DNA from 3 places in the Motilimonas thetidivivens genome. Region 1 is predicted to be linked to each of the others. Evidence: predicted binding sites of a transcription regulator. Region 1 holds the regulator's gene; each other region holds the start of a gene.
The links. The regulator FNR, encoded in region 1, switches genes on or off when oxygen is low (the NO sensors DNR and NnrR bind a similar motif). The targets are predictions, from matches to a motif close to TTGATCTAGATCAA.

Region 1 (5,528 bases):
AAGTGGGCTATCGCGCCCTTCCCTTTCAAGCTGACGAGCAAGAAAAACAATATCGCGAACAAGTACGCAGTTACATGAAACGTGTGGGGCTGGCAGGTATTGCCACCATGCAAGTAATGATGTTTGCAGTCGCCTTGTATGCGGATCTCTTCACCGGTATGGAAGAGGAGTTTCGTCAATATTTCCGCTGGGTAAGTATGATTTTGGCAACGCCTGTATTGCTTTACAGCGCACAGCCTTTTTATTTTAACGCCCTTCGCAACATTCGAAACCGCACCTTGGGCATGGACATCCCAGTCTCCATTGCTTTATTAGGCGCTTATATTGCATCTACCTATGCCACCATCACGGGTACCGGTGAAGTCTTTTTTGAATCCATCTCCATGTTCACTTTCTTTTTGCTTATCGGACGCATGCTCGAGTTAAGAGCAAGGCGTAAAGCATCCGAGAGCGGCAACAATTTAGCAAAATTAATGCCCAAAATGGCTTGGCTAAAAGTAGGCGATTCGGTTGAGCATATACCGGCTAAACTACTGCGCGAAGAACAACTCGTGCTAGTAAAACCAGGTGAAACCATCCCAGCCGATGGCATTATCGTCAATGGTAAATCCTCCATTGAAGAGTCGATGTTAACAGGCGAGCATATGCCCGTTATTAAAGCTTTGGATGAGCCTGTTTACGCCGGAACAATCAATCTTGAAAGCCCAATTACGATGATCGTCAAACAGACGGGTCAAGCGACCTTAATTGCCGATATCATCCGAATGCAAGATCTGGCTCAAGCCGAAAAACCCCGAATTCAGGTTGTAGCAGATCATGTCTCGCGTTATTTTGTCGGTGCGCTACTCATTTTTTCGGCCATTACTTACACCGCTTGGCTTTATGTTGCGCCCGAGCATGCATTTTGGGTCACCTTATCGGTATTGGTAGCAACCTGCCCCTGTGCTCTGAGTTTAGCGACCCCAACGGCGCTGACCTGCTCCACGGCAACACTCAATAAACTAGGGATTTTAATCCGAAAAAACCACGTTTTGGAAACCTTGGCGAAAGCCAACTTGTTTGTGTTTGATAAAACAGGAACCTTAACTCAGGGCAAATTTTCGGTCGCTAATACTCATGTTTTTTCAGCACAAAATAAAGCTCAGTCCCTCGCACTGGCAGCCGCATTAGAGCAACACTCTGAACATCCCATTAGCCGCGCATTTGCGCCCTACAAGCAAGCAAATATTAAGGTCGATCAGGTCACTAATGTTCCTGGAGAAGGCTTATATGGCCAATTCCAAGGGCAAACTGTACGGTTAGGTAATCCTGACTATTGCGGCGTTTCTGTGCCAGTTGAATCGCGCTTACTCTTGATTGTCATGACTATCAATGACGAATTGGTGGCTGCGTTTGAACTCACCGATGAACTACGGGAAGATGCCAAAGCAACATTTAGCCACTTTAAACAACAAGGGGTTAATACCGCAATGTTGACCGGGGATGGCTCGGCTCAAGCGCAAATCGTTGCTGACCAATTAGGCATCAAAACCGTAATTTCTGGCGTTACACCTGAGCAAAAGCGCGAAGCGGTGCAACAATTCCAGCATGAAGGTAGTATTACCTTAATGGTCGGTGACGGTATTAACGATGCACCCGTTTTATCTCAAGCTCATGTGTCGGTCGCCATCGGCAGCGGCACCGATGTGGCAAAGAACTCAGCCGACGTGATTTTGATTGGTGATTCGTTACGCAAATTGGCGAAGGCGCGTCATCTTGCTAGACAGACACGCGATGTAATTAGGCAAAACTTAGCCATTTCCTTGGGTTATAATTTGTTTATTCTACCCTTGGCTGCCACCGGTCATGTGCCTCCCTATATGGCCGCACTGGGGATGTCATTAAGCTCGGTTGTGGTAGTAACCAACTCATTGAGGTTGTTAAAGAAATGAGCATAATTTTCATGCTAATACCTATCGCTATCTTGTTTGTAGCCATAGCGATTGGTCTGTTTTTTTGGGCAGTACGCTCCGATCAATTTGAAGATTTAGATCGCGAAGGCGTTAACATATTGTTTGATGAAGATGACTCGCAGGCTCGCAATCAAGCCAACTCAGCATCAGAAGTTCATTGCGATAAGCCTAATACGCCCAAATGACGGATTTCTATGCTGCTTTCTTCATTGGTCTACTAGGCGCAGGTCATTGCTTAGGTATGTGCGGTGGCGTTGCCAGTGCCATGACCTTCTCTGTCGACCCCAAGGCCGGCAAGTCTCAACAGTGGCTAACCTTGCTGCTCTATAATCTAGGACGTTGCTTGAGCTATGTTTTCGCTGGAGCTTTGATTGCAGGGGGAGCAGCGGCACTCAGTCAGCTATTTGATGTAAAACAAGCACTCATCTTACTTCGCTTGCTGGCCGCTATCATGATGTTGCTATTAGCCCTATATATCAGTCGCCTGTGGTTGGGTTTGCAAAGCATCGAAAAAGCGGGTCAACATATTTGGCGCAGGATCCAGCCCATCGCGCAGTTTTTTTTACCCCTCAAGCATCCGTTTTATGCTTTACCTCTTGGCATGGTATGGGGCTGGCTACCGTGTGGTTTGGTCTATTCAAGCCTTTCTTGGGCTGCAGTGAGCGGCAGTGCCGTAAATGGGGGGTTAATCATGGCTGGATTTGCCTTAGGCACCCTGCCCGCCATGGCCACCATTGGTTTACTCAGCCATTCAATTGGGCGAGTCATCCAATCTAACTGGTTTAGATATAGCGGCAGTGCATTATTGGCACTCTATGCCATTCACACTGGCTACATCGCAATTAAACAACTGATTTATTAATTATAAATCTATTTTTAATAGACATATAACTAGCCTTTCTCACTCTGACTCGACTTAATTTCATTGCTAAAGCAAGTTTATTTTCGCATTTTTAAGGCGTTATCACTTTTTGGCTTTCAATTCACCTTCTGCGGTTATTCTGCTATTTAAACTCAGGCAATAAATGTTACAATATTGATATATATCAAGTGGAGATTTCGGGTAAGTATGAAGTCCGAGAATAAAAATACCAGACGCATCCAGTCAGGTGGCTGTGAAATACACTGTCAAGATTGCAGTATCAGCCAACTTTGTATTCCTGTTAGCCTTAATGAAACTGAGCTTGATCAGCTCGACAACATCATAGAGCGAAAAAAGCCAATTCAAAAGGGTGAAGAGCTGTATAAAGCTGGCGAAGATATGCGAGCATTGTATGCCATTCGTTCTGGTACCGTTAAGTCCTATACCATTACCGAACAGGGCGACGAACAAATTACCGGTTTTCATCTAGCTGGCGATCTTGTTGGTTTTGATGCCATCAACACCGGCCGTCATCCAAGTTTCGCGCAGGCCCTCGAAACCTCGATGATTTGTGAAATCCCATACGATACCTTGGATGATTTATCGGGCAAGATGCCTAAGCTGCGTCAGCAAATCATGCGCATGATGAGTAATGAGATCGTTGGCGACCAAGAAATGATTTTATTATTGTCTAAGAAAAATGCGGAAGAACGTTTAGGCGCCTTTATTTATAGCCTGTCACAACGCTTCTCTGAACGTGGATTCTCACCTCGTGAGTTTCGTTTGTCGATGACTCGAGGCGATATCGGTAACTACTTAGGCCTTACCGTAGAAACCATCAGTCGTTTACTCGGTCGGTTCCAAAAAAGTGAAATGATCGCCGTTAAAGGTAAATACATTACCATTATCGATCATCAACAATTAGCTGAAGTTGCTGGCGCGACTAAAGCCGAATAACTACCAGCGCGGTGGAATTAATCAATTGAAAAATAAAATAATTGATCACCATCGCGCAATATCACATCATTTTGAGCTAAATTAAGACTAGGAACGTGGAATATTATCAGTAACCCGGAGGGGTGTATGGTTAAATATCGCAACATCTTAGTCGTCATTGATCCTACCAAAGAAGAACAAACGGCCCTTTCTCGCGCCGCCTACATATGTCAACGCGAAGAGCATGCCAAATTAAAGCTGTTTCTTTCTGTCTATGACTTTTCTTTTGAAATGACCACCATGCTTTCGCTTGAAGAGCGTGAAGCAATGCGCGCCAGCGTGATACAACAACAGACGGCATGGCTTGAAGAGCTGGCTGCCCCATATCGAAGCCAAGGTTTGTTTATTGATACCAAAGTGCTCTGGCATAACCGTCCATTTGAGAGCATTATTCAAGAAACCTTAGACTTTGGCCATGATCTCGTCGTCAAAGGCACCCATCATCATCCTAAGCTTCAATCCGTTATTTTCACTCCCACCGATTGGCATTTATTACGTAAATGTCCGGAGCCATTGTTGTTGGTTAAAAATCATGATTGGCCTGAAAACGGCACTATTTTGGCTGCTATTCATGCGACAGCCGAAGATGATGAACACATGGCGTTAAACGATAAGATCACCCATGAAGCCCTCGACATGGCTAAAATGATCAATGCTAATGTCAGTTTGATCAATGCCTTCCCCAGTACACCAGTGAATATTGCCTTAGAGCTTCCCGACTTTAACCCTATTGAATACAGTGATGCAGTACAAAAACGCCATGTCGATATGCTTACCGAACATGGCAACAAGCATGGGATTCCAGCAGAGCGGCAGCACGTGGTTGAAGGCTTAGCGGAAGACGTAATACCACAAGTCGCAAAAGAGCTTGATGCAGAGCTGGTTGTGCTTGGTACGGTTGGTCGAACCGGTATCAGCGCTGCACTCATCGGCAATACCGCCGAGCATTTGATTGACAGTCTGGATTGCGACCTACTTGCATTGAAACCGATAGATTACATTTCTCCCTTACAACAATAAGCATTATTGCGGCCAAGCAATTGGCCGCACTCCCACCGCCTTACTTGCTTGGAACATTCTTGACGCTATAATACGCAGACTTTTTTTGCTGTGGATAGAACTATGGGTACACCGACGGCTGAGGCCAAAGCACAATACAACCAGAATAAATTGCATAAACGTTTACGTCGTGAAACAGGTAAAGCCATTGCCGACTTTAATATGATTGAAGAAGGCGACAAGGTAATGGTTTGCTTAAGTGGCGGTAAAGACAGTTATGCCCTACTTGATATTCTGATGCACTTGAAAGCCCATGCACCTATCCAGTTTGATATTGTTGCGGTTAACCTTGACCAAAAACAGCCTGGCTTCCCCGAGCATGTTTTACCCCAATACTTAACCCAAATTGGCGTGGACTTTGAAATTGTCGAAGAAGATACCTACTCCATAGTGATGGACAAGATCCCAGCAGGAAAAACAACCTGTTCACTATGCTCTCGTCTGCGCCGTGGTATTTTGTATTCAACGGCGACACGTCTTGGCGCAACAAAAATTGCTTTAGGCCACCATCGTGATGATATTCTCGAGACCTTATTGCTAAATATGTTTCATGGCGGAAAACTAAAGTCTATGCCACCTAAACTAGTCAGTGATGATGGTAAACACGTGGTTATTCGCCCTCTTGCTTATTGTAAGGAAGCTGATCTGGAGAAATACGC
Region 2 (5,528 bases), on a different contig from region 1:
ATGATAGTGGTCGATGGCTCTGGCCCTGTATCACCTGATTTAGGCTGAGCGATAGGCTTAAAGAAGTTAACAATAACACCATGGCGTTCCATAGCGCGAACCATGCCAAGGCTAACCGATGTGACACCGACGCCGGAGCCAATAGGGATAAGCATTATAGTACGAGACACAAGCGTTCCTCATTTTAGTAGTTGAGCTTTTGCTCTAATTAGTACCCTGCAGCGATAAATTGACTTATCGCTGCAATTAATCATTTTATTGGTTAACCAATTCGGCAGAATCTTGTGCAATTACCCATTCTTCATTAGTCGGGATCACTAATGCAATTGGGCTGTTTTCTGCGGTAATAATGCCTTCATTGCCCAAACGCGCCGCTTCGTTTTTCTCATCGTCAACAACAAAGCCAAATATAGCTAAGTTTTCTAATACAATTTTACGGATATTGGCTGAATTTTCGCCAATGCCGCCAGTGAAAACAATCGCATCTAAACGGCCCAAAGGAACGGTGTAAGAAGCTATGTATTTTGCTAAACGGTAACAGAAAATTTCTAGTGCTAAGGTACAGCCTTTATGACCTTCAGCAACGCCTTGCTCGATAGCACGGCAATCACTTGAAACTTCAGAGATCCCCATCAAGCCACTTTGCTTGTTTAGCACGTTATTCACTTCATCTAAGGTATAGCCAAGCTTGTTAACAAGGTGCTGAATGATGCTTGGGTCAATGTCACCACTGCGGGTACCCATAACTAAGCCTTCAAGTGGCGTTAACCCCATGCTGGTATCAACGCTTTTGCCACCCTTAACGGCACAAAGTGAAGCGCCATTGCCTAAGTGAGCGGTGATCACATTGAGGTCTTTAACTTCTTTGCCCAACAGTTTGGCGGCCATGCGGCTAACGAATAAATGGCTAGTGCCGTGCATGCCGTAACGACGAATGCCATGCTCGCGGTATAGCTTATAAGGCAGCGCGTAAAGGAACGCAGACTCTGGCATAGTTTGATGGAAAGCGGTATCAAACACGGCTACTTGCGGTAGCTTTGGAAATGCGGCTTGCGCTGCGCGAATACCAATAAGGTGGGCTGGGTTATGCAAAGGAGCCAAGGCTGCACAAGCCTGAATACCCGCTATAACACTTTCATCTATGATCACTGATTTGGTGAATTTTTCGCCGCCATGAACCACGCGGTGACCAATCGCAATCAAGTTTTCAAGCAATTCTGGTTTAGTGCTAAGTATGTTGCCTACAATGAATTCAATAGCTTCACGGTGAGCAGAAAATGCGCCTAATGATGCTTCTTGTTTAGTGCCGTCTAACTTCCATTTTATTCTGGCTTCTTCTAAATTAAAGCATTCTGCTAGGCCTGAGATGTACTCATCACCATTAACGGCGTTAAGTACGGCGAATTTCAAAGAAGAGCTACCGCAGTTAAGAACGAGAACAAGTTTGTTCATTGGCAAATCCTAATAACATTTCGATTACGTTTGGAATACAATTGAAATTATGTCAATTGCTGGACTTAATGTATCCTTAAGCATATAAACAGGTTATTTCTTGTGCTAAACACGGTTTATATTCGGTCTGAAACTGAGCATGAAAACAGTTAAATCGACTTGAGATACCTTAGTTGTAACAAGGATACAACTAACGTAAGAAAATAACAAAGTGAAGCGTCTACAGAGTTAATTAAAATCAATTTTTAACAAATTAGACTCATTTTATGGCCAATTTAAGTGGTAAGGCAGGTAAAGATGAAGTTTTTTGGTGGAAAATTACATAATGGCAAAGCCTATATGAAGCTTTGGCCTCAGCGTAAAGAGCTCAACAGTTTGTTTCCTGAAAATAGAGTGATAAAAACGACTGAATTCGCTGAAAAATACATGCCGATGATGGCGGTCTTTACCTTGTTGTTACAACATCAATTTGGTCACGAGATGTTTTGGCCGACCACTGTAGGCATGGTGTTATTCATGGTTACCTTACCATTGCAGGGATTATATTGGTTAGGAAAGCGCTCCATGAGCCCACTACCACCCAGTTTAGTACGTTGGTACCATGAGATTTTAGATAAATTGGCAAAAAAACAGGTGAATGAAAACGATGAAACGAGCGTGCCTGTTGTTACAAAGCCAACTTATGGTGATTTAGCATTAGTGTTAAATCAAGGTTTTAAAACCTTAGATAAAGCCTTTATTCACTAACGTGGTACCACTAACGTGGCATCAATGGCGTATCAAAATCCATAGTGCGACGTCGTTTTGGCTCAGAAAAGTGAGTTAAACTGTTATTTCATCAAAATGTAACATTTAGCTCTGCTTTGTTTGCCTGCCAGCTGTGAGGATGAATAGGCTAATTAGGTTGTATTTATTTGGATCTAAATAAGCAGGCTATTGACCTGCTTCCAATTTTTCTGCCCCCCATTTCTCCAATCCGATGCTCATTTCCATTCACCTTTACGAACTCATACCCTTGCTACTCTTGTTGTAACCCTTTGTATAAATTTACTATTCATTTTTTGTTGGTGTTATTGCTGGCATTCTGACTATGCAAGAACAAGGCCTGAATACTGCTAGAGTTTAACAAATTCGCAAAATACTTCTGTTAGTTTGCTGCTGATTGATCTTGATCAAAAGCGTCTTTTTAATTTAAACTTTCAGAAATTTCTGAAAGTTTAAGAAGGTGGAAATGGACCTCTCACCCAATATCCAATCATTTGTCTTTCATTTCGGCGAAATGGGCAGCCGTTGGGGCTTCAATCGTACCGTTGGCCAAATGTTTGCTTTGTTGGTGGTGACCGAACGGCCACTAAGTGCAACTGAGCTAGCCAGTGCCTTGAACATCTCTCGTGGCAACGTCAGCATGGGCATGAAGGAACTGCAATCATGGCGTTTGGTTCAAGTCAGTCATGTGCCCGGTGATCGCAAAGAATACTATCGAGTGACTGGCACTATTTGGGATCTTGCCAATACTATCTTCGAGGAGCGCAAAAAGCGCGAAGTTGACCCTACCTTATCGTTACTACGCGACAACTTATTAGCTGAGCCTGTCGATCAAGACGAAGCCTTTGCGTTAGAAAAAATGCAAGAAATCCATGATTTACTGGAGATGCTCACCCAGTGGGCCGGTGAGCTACAGGGACTTTCTCCTGAGAAATTAAGCACCTTAATGAAGCTTGGCGCTGGGATAAGCAAGATCCTGAACATGAAAGAACAACTATTTAATAAAAATCCGCAGTCACCGTCTGAATGAAGGTGAAGTTGCCAATTAGGAGCGCAGTATGATCAATGAAACCTTAGTGGAGCTCTCGCGGTGGCAGTTTGCCATTACCGCGATGTTTCACTTTATCTTTGTCCCCTTGACGCTAGGTTTAACCTGGATCTTGTTCATCATGGAGTCGGTCTACGTGATGACTGGCCGCCAGATCTACAAGGACATGACTAAATTCTGGGGTAAGTTGTTCGGTATCAACTTTGCCATTGGTGTTGCCACAGGTTTAACCATGGAGTTTGAGTTTGGTACCAACTGGTCGTATTACTCACATTACGTGGGTGATATTTTTGGTGCGCCGTTGGCTATTGAAGGCTTAATGGCTTTCTTCTTAGAGTCGACCTTCGTTGGTATGTTCTTCCTTGGTTGGGAAAGGCTCAGTAAACGCCAGCATTTGGCGGCGACATTCTTAATGGCGTTAGGGACAAACCTTTCTGCGCTGTGGATTTTGATTGCGAATGGCTGGATGCAAAACCCTGTGGGCAGCGAGTTTAACTACGAAACCATGCGCATGGAGATGACTAGCTTTGCTGAGCTGGTATTTAACCCGGTTGCTCAAGTTAAATTTATTCATACGGTCGCTGCGGGTTATGTTGCAGGCTCTATGTTTGTATTAAGTATCAGCAGTTATTACATCCTTAAAGGGCGTGATTTGGCTTTCGCAAAACGCTCGTTTTCGGTGGCGGCAGGCTTTGGTTTAGCGTCTATTTGTTCGGTTATCCTACTTGGCGATGAATCTGGCTATGAAGTCGGTGAAGTGCAAAGGGTTAAGTTAGCGGCCATTGAAGCTGAATATGAGACGCAACCTGCGCCAGCTTCGTTTACCGTGATAGGTTTTCCTAACGATGAAACCATGGAAACCGAGCATGCCATTAAGATCCCGTATTTAATGGGGATCATTGCTACGCGCTCACTCGATGAAGAAGTTGTTGGTCTGCGTGATCTACAAGCGGAGCACGAAGTGCGTATTCGTAACGGCATGGTGGCTTATGAGTACTTGCAAAAACTGCGCAACGGTGAAGACACGCCTGAGAACATAGCTAAGTTTGATGAACTAAAAGTTGACCTAGGTTATGGCTTATTGCTCAAGCGTTATACCGCGAATGTGGTCGATGCCACCGAAGAGCAAATTCAAATGGCGGTGAAGGATTCAACGCCACCCGCCGCGCCATTGTTTTGGACTTTTAGGGTTATGGTGGGATGCGGCGTGATCATGCTGGGCTTGTTTGTATTGGCGTTCTACTACAATGCTAAACGCCAAATTGAGCAAAAACCTTGGTTGCTAAAAGCCATCTTGTTTGCACTGCCACTGCCTTGGATTGCCATTGAGACAGGTTGGTTTGTGGCGGAATTTGGTCGTCAGCCTTGGGCTATCAGTGAGGTATTGCCTACCTTCTTAGGGGTCTCAGATCTGACCGTGAGTCAACTGGTCACTACTATGATTGCTTTCTTAAGTGTTTACGCCATTTTGTTTGCGATTGAAATGTATCTAATGATTAAGTTTGCCAAGCAAGGGCCAAGCTCACTGCACACCGGACGCTATCATTTTGAAAAGCAAGCGAACAGCAATGCTGATGCCAGTTTGCGTCAAAGCCATTACTAGGAGTAAGACATGTTTGATTATGAAACCTTAAAATTAATTTGGTGGGCTATCATAGGCGTCTTAATGATTGGCTTTATGGTGACCGACGGCATGGACATGGGCGTGGGGACCTTATTACCATTTGTAGGTAAAACCGATGACGAGCGCCGTGTGGTGATTAACACGGTGGGCGCCCATTGGGACGGTAACCAAGTTTGGTTTATTACCTTAGGTGGCGCGCTGTTTGCGGCTTGGCCTTTGGTGTATGCCACGGCGTTTAGTGGCTTTTACTTTGCCATGATGCTGACCTTGTTCGCGCTATTTTTGCGTCCACTTGGTTTTGATTATCGCAGTAAACTAGATAATAAACAGTGGCGTAACAATTGGGACTGGGCATTGTTTGTTGGTAGCTCGGTGCCGCCGTTAGTATTTGGTGTTGCCTTTGGTAACTTATTACAAGGCGTACCATTTCACTTTGATGATTTAATGCGGGTGAGTTATACCGGCAGCTTTTTTGCCTTGTTTAACCCATTTGCCTTGTTATGTGGTGTGGTAAGCGTGGCGATGGTGACCATGCACGGCGGTGCTTGGCTAGTGATGCGCACCGAGCAAGTGGTGGCGGAGCGTGCGGCTAAAATCGGTATTGTTGCCGCATTAGTGCTGGTGGCTGCGTTTGTATTT
Region 3 (5,528 bases), on a different contig from region 1:
GAGGTACGTCAGCCTTGATACGAACGCCAGTTACGCCCGCTTCTTGGTCTTTGATCATACCGCGACGACGGTTTAAGTCACCGATTACGTCACCAACGTGGTCTTCTGGAGTGAACACGTCAACTTTCATGATAGGCTCAAGAAGTTGTGGACCCGCTTTCGGGATAGATTGACGGAATGCACCTTTCGCTGCAATTTCAAACGCAATGGCAGATGAGTCAACCGCGTGGAATGAACCGTCAAATAGTTCAACTTCAACGTCTAGTACTGGGAAGCCAGCTAGAACACCTTCTTCCATCATCATTTCAAAGCCTTTTTCTACTGCAGGCCAGAATTCTTTAGGAACGTTACCACCAACAACGGTTGATTTGAAAGTGAAGCCAGAGTTTTGCTCACCAGGACGGATGCGGTAGTCGATTTTACCGAACTGACCAGAACCACCAGATTGCTTCTTGTGCGTGTAGCTATCTTCAACTGCTTTAGTGATAGTTTCACGGTAAGCAACTTGTGGTTGACCTACGTTTAGCTCAACGCCGTAAGTACGCTTCAAGATGTCAACTTTGATATCTAAGTGAAGTTCACCCATACCTTTAAGGATGGTTTCACCTGAATCTTCGTCAGTTTCAACTTGGAATGATGGATCTTCTGCAACCATCTTACCGATAGCGATACCCATTTTCTCAGTTGAACCTTTGTCTTTTGGTGCAACAGCAATCGAGATTACTGGCTCAGGGAAGATCATTGGCTCAAGAGTACATTCATGCTTAGGATCACATAGAGTGTGACCAGTTTGAACGTTCTTCATACCCACAACCGCGATGATGTCACCGGCTTGTGCTTCAGTGATTTCGTTACGGTCGTCCGCTTGCATTTCACACATACGGCCGATACGCTCAGTTTTACCTGTTGCAGAGTTAAGGATGGTATCACCCTTCTTCATGCGACCTGAGTAAATACGGATAAAGGTAAGTGCACCGAAACGGTCGTCCATGATCTTGAACGCTAGCGCTTTTAGTGGCTGGTCAGGATCAACAGTCGCTACTTCACCAGTAGGCTCACCAGTTTCTGGATCAGTTAGCTCTTGTGGGTCAACTTCTGTTGGAGAAGGTAGGTAATCAACAACCGCATCAAGTACTAGTTGCATACCTTTGTTCTTGAACGCTGAACCACAGAAAGTTGGGAAGAAAGCTAGATCGCGTGTACCTTTACGGATACAAGCTTTTAGTTGCTCAATAGTCGGCTCTTCGCCTTCCATGTAAGCTTCCATTAGATCGTCGTCTTGTTCAACAGCTGTTTCAACTAGTTGCTCACGGTATTCTTCTACCTTGTCAACCATGTCAGCTGGGATGTCTTGGATTGAGTAGTTCTCAGGTAGGCCTGTCTCATCCCAAACATACGCTTGACGAGTTAGTAGGTCTACAACACCTACGAAATCTTCTTCGATACCGATAGGTAGAACCATAACTAGTGGGTTAGCCGCTAGTACGTCTTGTGTTTGCTTAACAACACGGTAGAAGTCAGCACCCATACGGTCTAGTTTGTTTACGAAAATGATACGTGCAACTTCAGATTCGTTAGCGTAACGCCAGTTAGTTTCTGACTGAGGTTCAACACCACCGCTACCACAGAATACGCCGATACCACCATCAAGTACTTTTAGAGAACGGTATACTTCAACTGTGAAGTCAACGTGTCCAGGAGTATCGATAACGTTTAGGCGGTGGCCTTTCCACTCACAAGTTACCGCAGCAGACTGGATGGTAATACCACGCTCAGCTTCCTGCTCCATGAAGTCAGTAGTAGACTCACCGTCGTGTACTTCACCGGTTTTATGGATTTTACCAGTAAGCTTTAGGATACGTTCTGTAGTAGTGGTCTTACCCGCATCAACGTGCGCGAAAATACCAATGTTTCTGTACTTTGATAGATCTGCCATTTGTTCACTCTGTTAATTTATATTAAATAAATGCGGCCGGAGTATAGCACGACTCACCACAAGGAAAATACTCTAATCAAAAAAGGTTCACCTTTAATGGCTAAATAACGTACTTTTTTACCCCAATTTGTCGGTCAGGCCATTCTCGTGCTTTTTTGTACAGCTGTCAGGACCGTAATTAATCAATTACTCAGCCGCGATTAACTACACAATCAAGCTACTGATTGCTTTTGATAAAAGCGACTAATCTATTTGCAAGGGAGCATCGTACTGGTTCACATCGCACAGGGAGAGATCATTAAATGAAACCAGAAGAGATATCACGCGTGATTGAAATGGCTTGGGAAGACCGCACCCCGTTTGAAGCCATTGCAACCAATTACGGTTTAAATGAAACAGCAACGATCAATTTGATGAGGCAACAACTCAGGCCCAGCAGCTTTAGATTATGGCGGGCACGGGTCACAGGAAGAAAAACCAAGCATGCCAAGCTACGCAATCCGGATATAACGAGAGGTTACTGCGCGACGCAATACAAGCCGCGCAGTAAAAAATGATGAGGGCTTAGCCAAGCTTAGCCAAAGAACTTTTGCCAAACACTCGGCTTGTCCTTTTTATGGTATTCCTTGCGCAAATCATCAATGGTTTTTAAATGCTGCTTAGCGTTTTCTAATTCACCCGCGGCTATCTCTTGTTTGATCAAGCTCACCGCTTGTTCAACCTTGTCCAAGCCTTCTAGAGAAACCGTTTTACGCTCACTGGGAAAAGGATAACGCTTGGCCGTGGCCACCAATTCGGAAAACGAATCAATATGCGCAGTAAAGGTCGCCAGATCTTGTGCCTTATAAGCTTGGCTCACTTCAAACTTCATTTTTTTCATAGTCGCTTCTAAATCTACTTGCGAAGCGAAGCTGGCGCTGAATGTATAAAGGCTTAACACCAAGGTAAGCATAAGTGATGACAAGGTTTTCATAACAATCCTTCTACTATACTGAGATAGACAACAAAAATAGGCCGCGCTATTTTACTGGAAAACCCTCGCTTCACCTAGTTCAACATGAAACAATCATTTCCAGCAAAGAATTAGCCTATTGATAGCAAGGACAATTTTTTATACCAAGCCATGGTTTATTTACAAAGCAGTAAGGGCAGCAAATGGGGCAACAACAAAGAGAAGTAACACTGCGTTTTTTAGCTGAGCCGCAGGATGTCAATTTTGGCGGTAAGGTGCACGGCGGTGCGGTGATGAAGTGGATAGATTTAGCGGCTTATGCCTGCGCAGCCGGTTGGAGTGGCAAATATTGTATTACCGCTTATGCTGGCGGTATTCGCTTTGTGTCGCCTATTTTGGTCGGTAATCTAGTCGAGGTCGATGCTAAAGTGGTTTATACCGGCTCTTCCTCCATGCACATCGCGATTGAGGTAACGGCTTGCGATCCTAAAGATCTGAACCGTAAAATCACCACTTACTGCATAGTGATCATGGTGGCGGTGGATGAAGCAGGTAAACCTACCCCAGTCCCCACTTGGGTGCCGATAACCGAAGATGATAAACGCCAACATGCCACTGCGCTAAAACTAATCGAGATGCGCAAGAAAATCAGCGATGAGATGGATCTGTATATGAAGCCACACTAGTTTGGTTAGAGGCCGCTGGGATCAGGGGCCTTGTTCATTGTGCTACGGTTTTTCGCCGAGCGAGCTCGGCTCCCACAGGGGTGGATGTGTGATTAAGGCGTTTAACTGCCCGGTTTGATGCCAACGCGGAAGGTGCCATTAGACATAAACTGCACCACTTGCTCGCGCTTTTTGCCAATCAGGATGGAGCCGTCATCTAAGAATAAAAAATTCTTCCAGTGGCGCTGAAACACCTCCCAAGTGGTTTCAATGACGCTGAATCTGTCACTGCAATAAAATACCGTGGTGTTGCCCTGCCAGTTTAGGTGATCGGTTATCAATTGGGGTAATGCCATTTCTTCACTGTCCCATACCGATTCCCAATCCCCCTGCTCTTGCCACGTTTGGATGGCAAATGGCCAGTCGCCTTTTTTGAAAAAATCAGGATGGTCTACTTGTTTGCTGATGCTCATATTCCAAAAATTAGCCGCACGAGTGGGAGCTAACAGCTTGATCTGCGCGTTGTCTTGCTCACTGATGGGTAAATCTTGACGATTGAAGATCCAGGCTTTTTTATGCTCACTTAGCGGTATGTAACTCATGATGCTCCAACTTTTAGGTCCATTTCGCGGTTTAAAAACCGCTCATACTCAGTTCAGATTTTGTGGGTGTAGCAGCGATATAAATCGCGAAAGAACGAGTACACCCCACTACCAAACAAAATAAAACCTTTTATTTTAATAACGCTTGATAGGCGCTTATGATACCTGCTGTGTCCTGCCCACCCAAGCGTAAACGCTGATAATGTTTTATTTTTGCATCAAGATATTGAATTTGTACCGAGCCCATTGGTTGCCAAAGTGATTGGCCAATGGCAGTGAGCGGCTGGCGGCCATGGCGGCCAAGGTGTATTACTTCATAAAATCGCCCATTTTCCTTGATTAGCTGCTCAGCAAACAAGCTCATCCCTTGCGCCATTAAGCGACAGCGCATTTCATATTCGTAATGAACTGGGCAAACAATATAATCTAGCGTTAAATGGGCAAATTGCTGATTCAGTGCGGTGATCATGTCTGCCACCATTTCACCGCCCACGCCCGCAATAATGATGGTATGAGCCAGCCCACCTTGCTCAGTTAACGGCAAATCCGCCACATCAATACAATGACTTTGCCAGCGGCCTTGAATAGAGGGAATAGCACGTAAACGGGCATTTAGGCGCGCGATGATCTCATCGACACAATCAACAAAGTGAACCTTTGAGCCGCTGCTGATGCAATCGGGTTGGCCTAATAAATACAGTCCCAAATAGCCATGATCACAACAACAATCCCAAATCGGCTGGCCGCGAAAGGTGACTTGATTTGCAATGGCCTTAAGCCGTGAACCTAGCTTTGCCATACTGGTTTTACCATAAAGGGTGATACTTCATCATTACAATACGCTACGCCAAAACCAAAAAAGCCAGTCCCTTCGGACTGGCAAAATTGGAAATAGTGTCGCTTTTTTCGTTATTAAGCAGATAGCATCAATGAGTTATTGATACATTCTAGGTTGGTATTACCCATTAGGTATTCGTCAACAGCACGAGCACATTCACGACCTTCATTGATACAACGTACCACTAAAGATTGACCTGTACGCATGTCGCCTGCTGCGAAAACGCCTGCTTGGTTAGTTTGGAAACCGTTAGTCGCCACGTTACCGCGCTCGTCTAATTCGATTTCTAGTTGAGCCAATACGCCTGTTGGCTCTGGGTGTAAAAAGCCCATTGCCAAGAACGCTTTAGTACAAGGAATTGAACGAACAGAGCCTTCAATTTCTTTAAAGCCTGGGCGTTCGCCTGGCTTCGCTTCTTGCCACTCGATATCGGCAATCACTAACTCTTTAACGTTACCGTTTTCGTCACCGATAAACTCTTTAGTTAGGATAGACCATTTACGATCCACACCTTCTTCGTGTGAAGTCGATGTTT

Region 2: ACK8OT_RS17825 (GbsR/MarR family transcriptional regulator) is a predicted target of FNR. The motif match lies at 2,615-2,628, and genes of this name have one in related genera.
Region 3: ACK8OT_RS04105 (cytochrome b562) is a predicted target of FNR. The motif match lies at 2,979-2,992, and genes of this name have one in related genera.

What each region holds. Positions count from the first base shown of each region.
Region 1 is NZ_JBKFDK010000001.1:396,923-402,450, reverse strand. Features, by position in the region: gene ACK8OT_RS02005 (heavy metal translocating P-type ATPase) at 1-1,931, shown strand, start outside; gene ccoS (cbb3-type cytochrome oxidase assembly protein CcoS) at 1,928-2,137, shown strand; gene ACK8OT_RS01995 (sulfite exporter TauE/SafE family protein) at 2,134-2,814, shown strand; gene fnr (fumarate/nitrate reduction transcriptional regulator Fnr) at 3,022-3,771, shown strand; gene uspE (universal stress protein UspE) at 3,898-4,830, shown strand; gene ttcA (tRNA 2-thiocytidine(32) synthetase TtcA) at 4,933-5,528, shown strand, end outside.
Region 2 is NZ_JBKFDK010000031.1:13,069-18,596, forward strand. Features, by position in the region: gene pta (phosphate acetyltransferase) at 1-170, opposite strand, end outside; gene ACK8OT_RS17815 (acetate kinase) at 256-1,452, opposite strand; gene yfbV (terminus macrodomain insulation protein YfbV) at 1,750-2,199, shown strand; gene ACK8OT_RS17825 (GbsR/MarR family transcriptional regulator) at 2,684-3,247, shown strand; gene ACK8OT_RS17830 (cytochrome ubiquinol oxidase subunit I) at 3,276-4,868, shown strand; gene cydB (cytochrome d ubiquinol oxidase subunit II) at 4,878-5,528, shown strand, end outside.
Region 3 is NZ_JBKFDK010000003.1:184,073-189,600, forward strand. Features, by position in the region: gene fusA (elongation factor G) at 1-1,936, opposite strand, end outside; gene ACK8OT_RS04100 (TIGR03643 family protein) at 2,239-2,493, shown strand; gene ACK8OT_RS04105 (cytochrome b562) at 2,511-2,909, opposite strand; gene ACK8OT_RS04110 (acyl-CoA thioesterase) at 3,092-3,574, shown strand; gene ACK8OT_RS04115 (DUF2947 domain-containing protein) at 3,676-4,155, opposite strand; gene ACK8OT_RS04120 (tRNA (adenine(22)-N(1))-methyltransferase) at 4,286-4,954, opposite strand; gene ACK8OT_RS04125 (glutamate synthase subunit beta) at 5,068-5,528, opposite strand, start outside.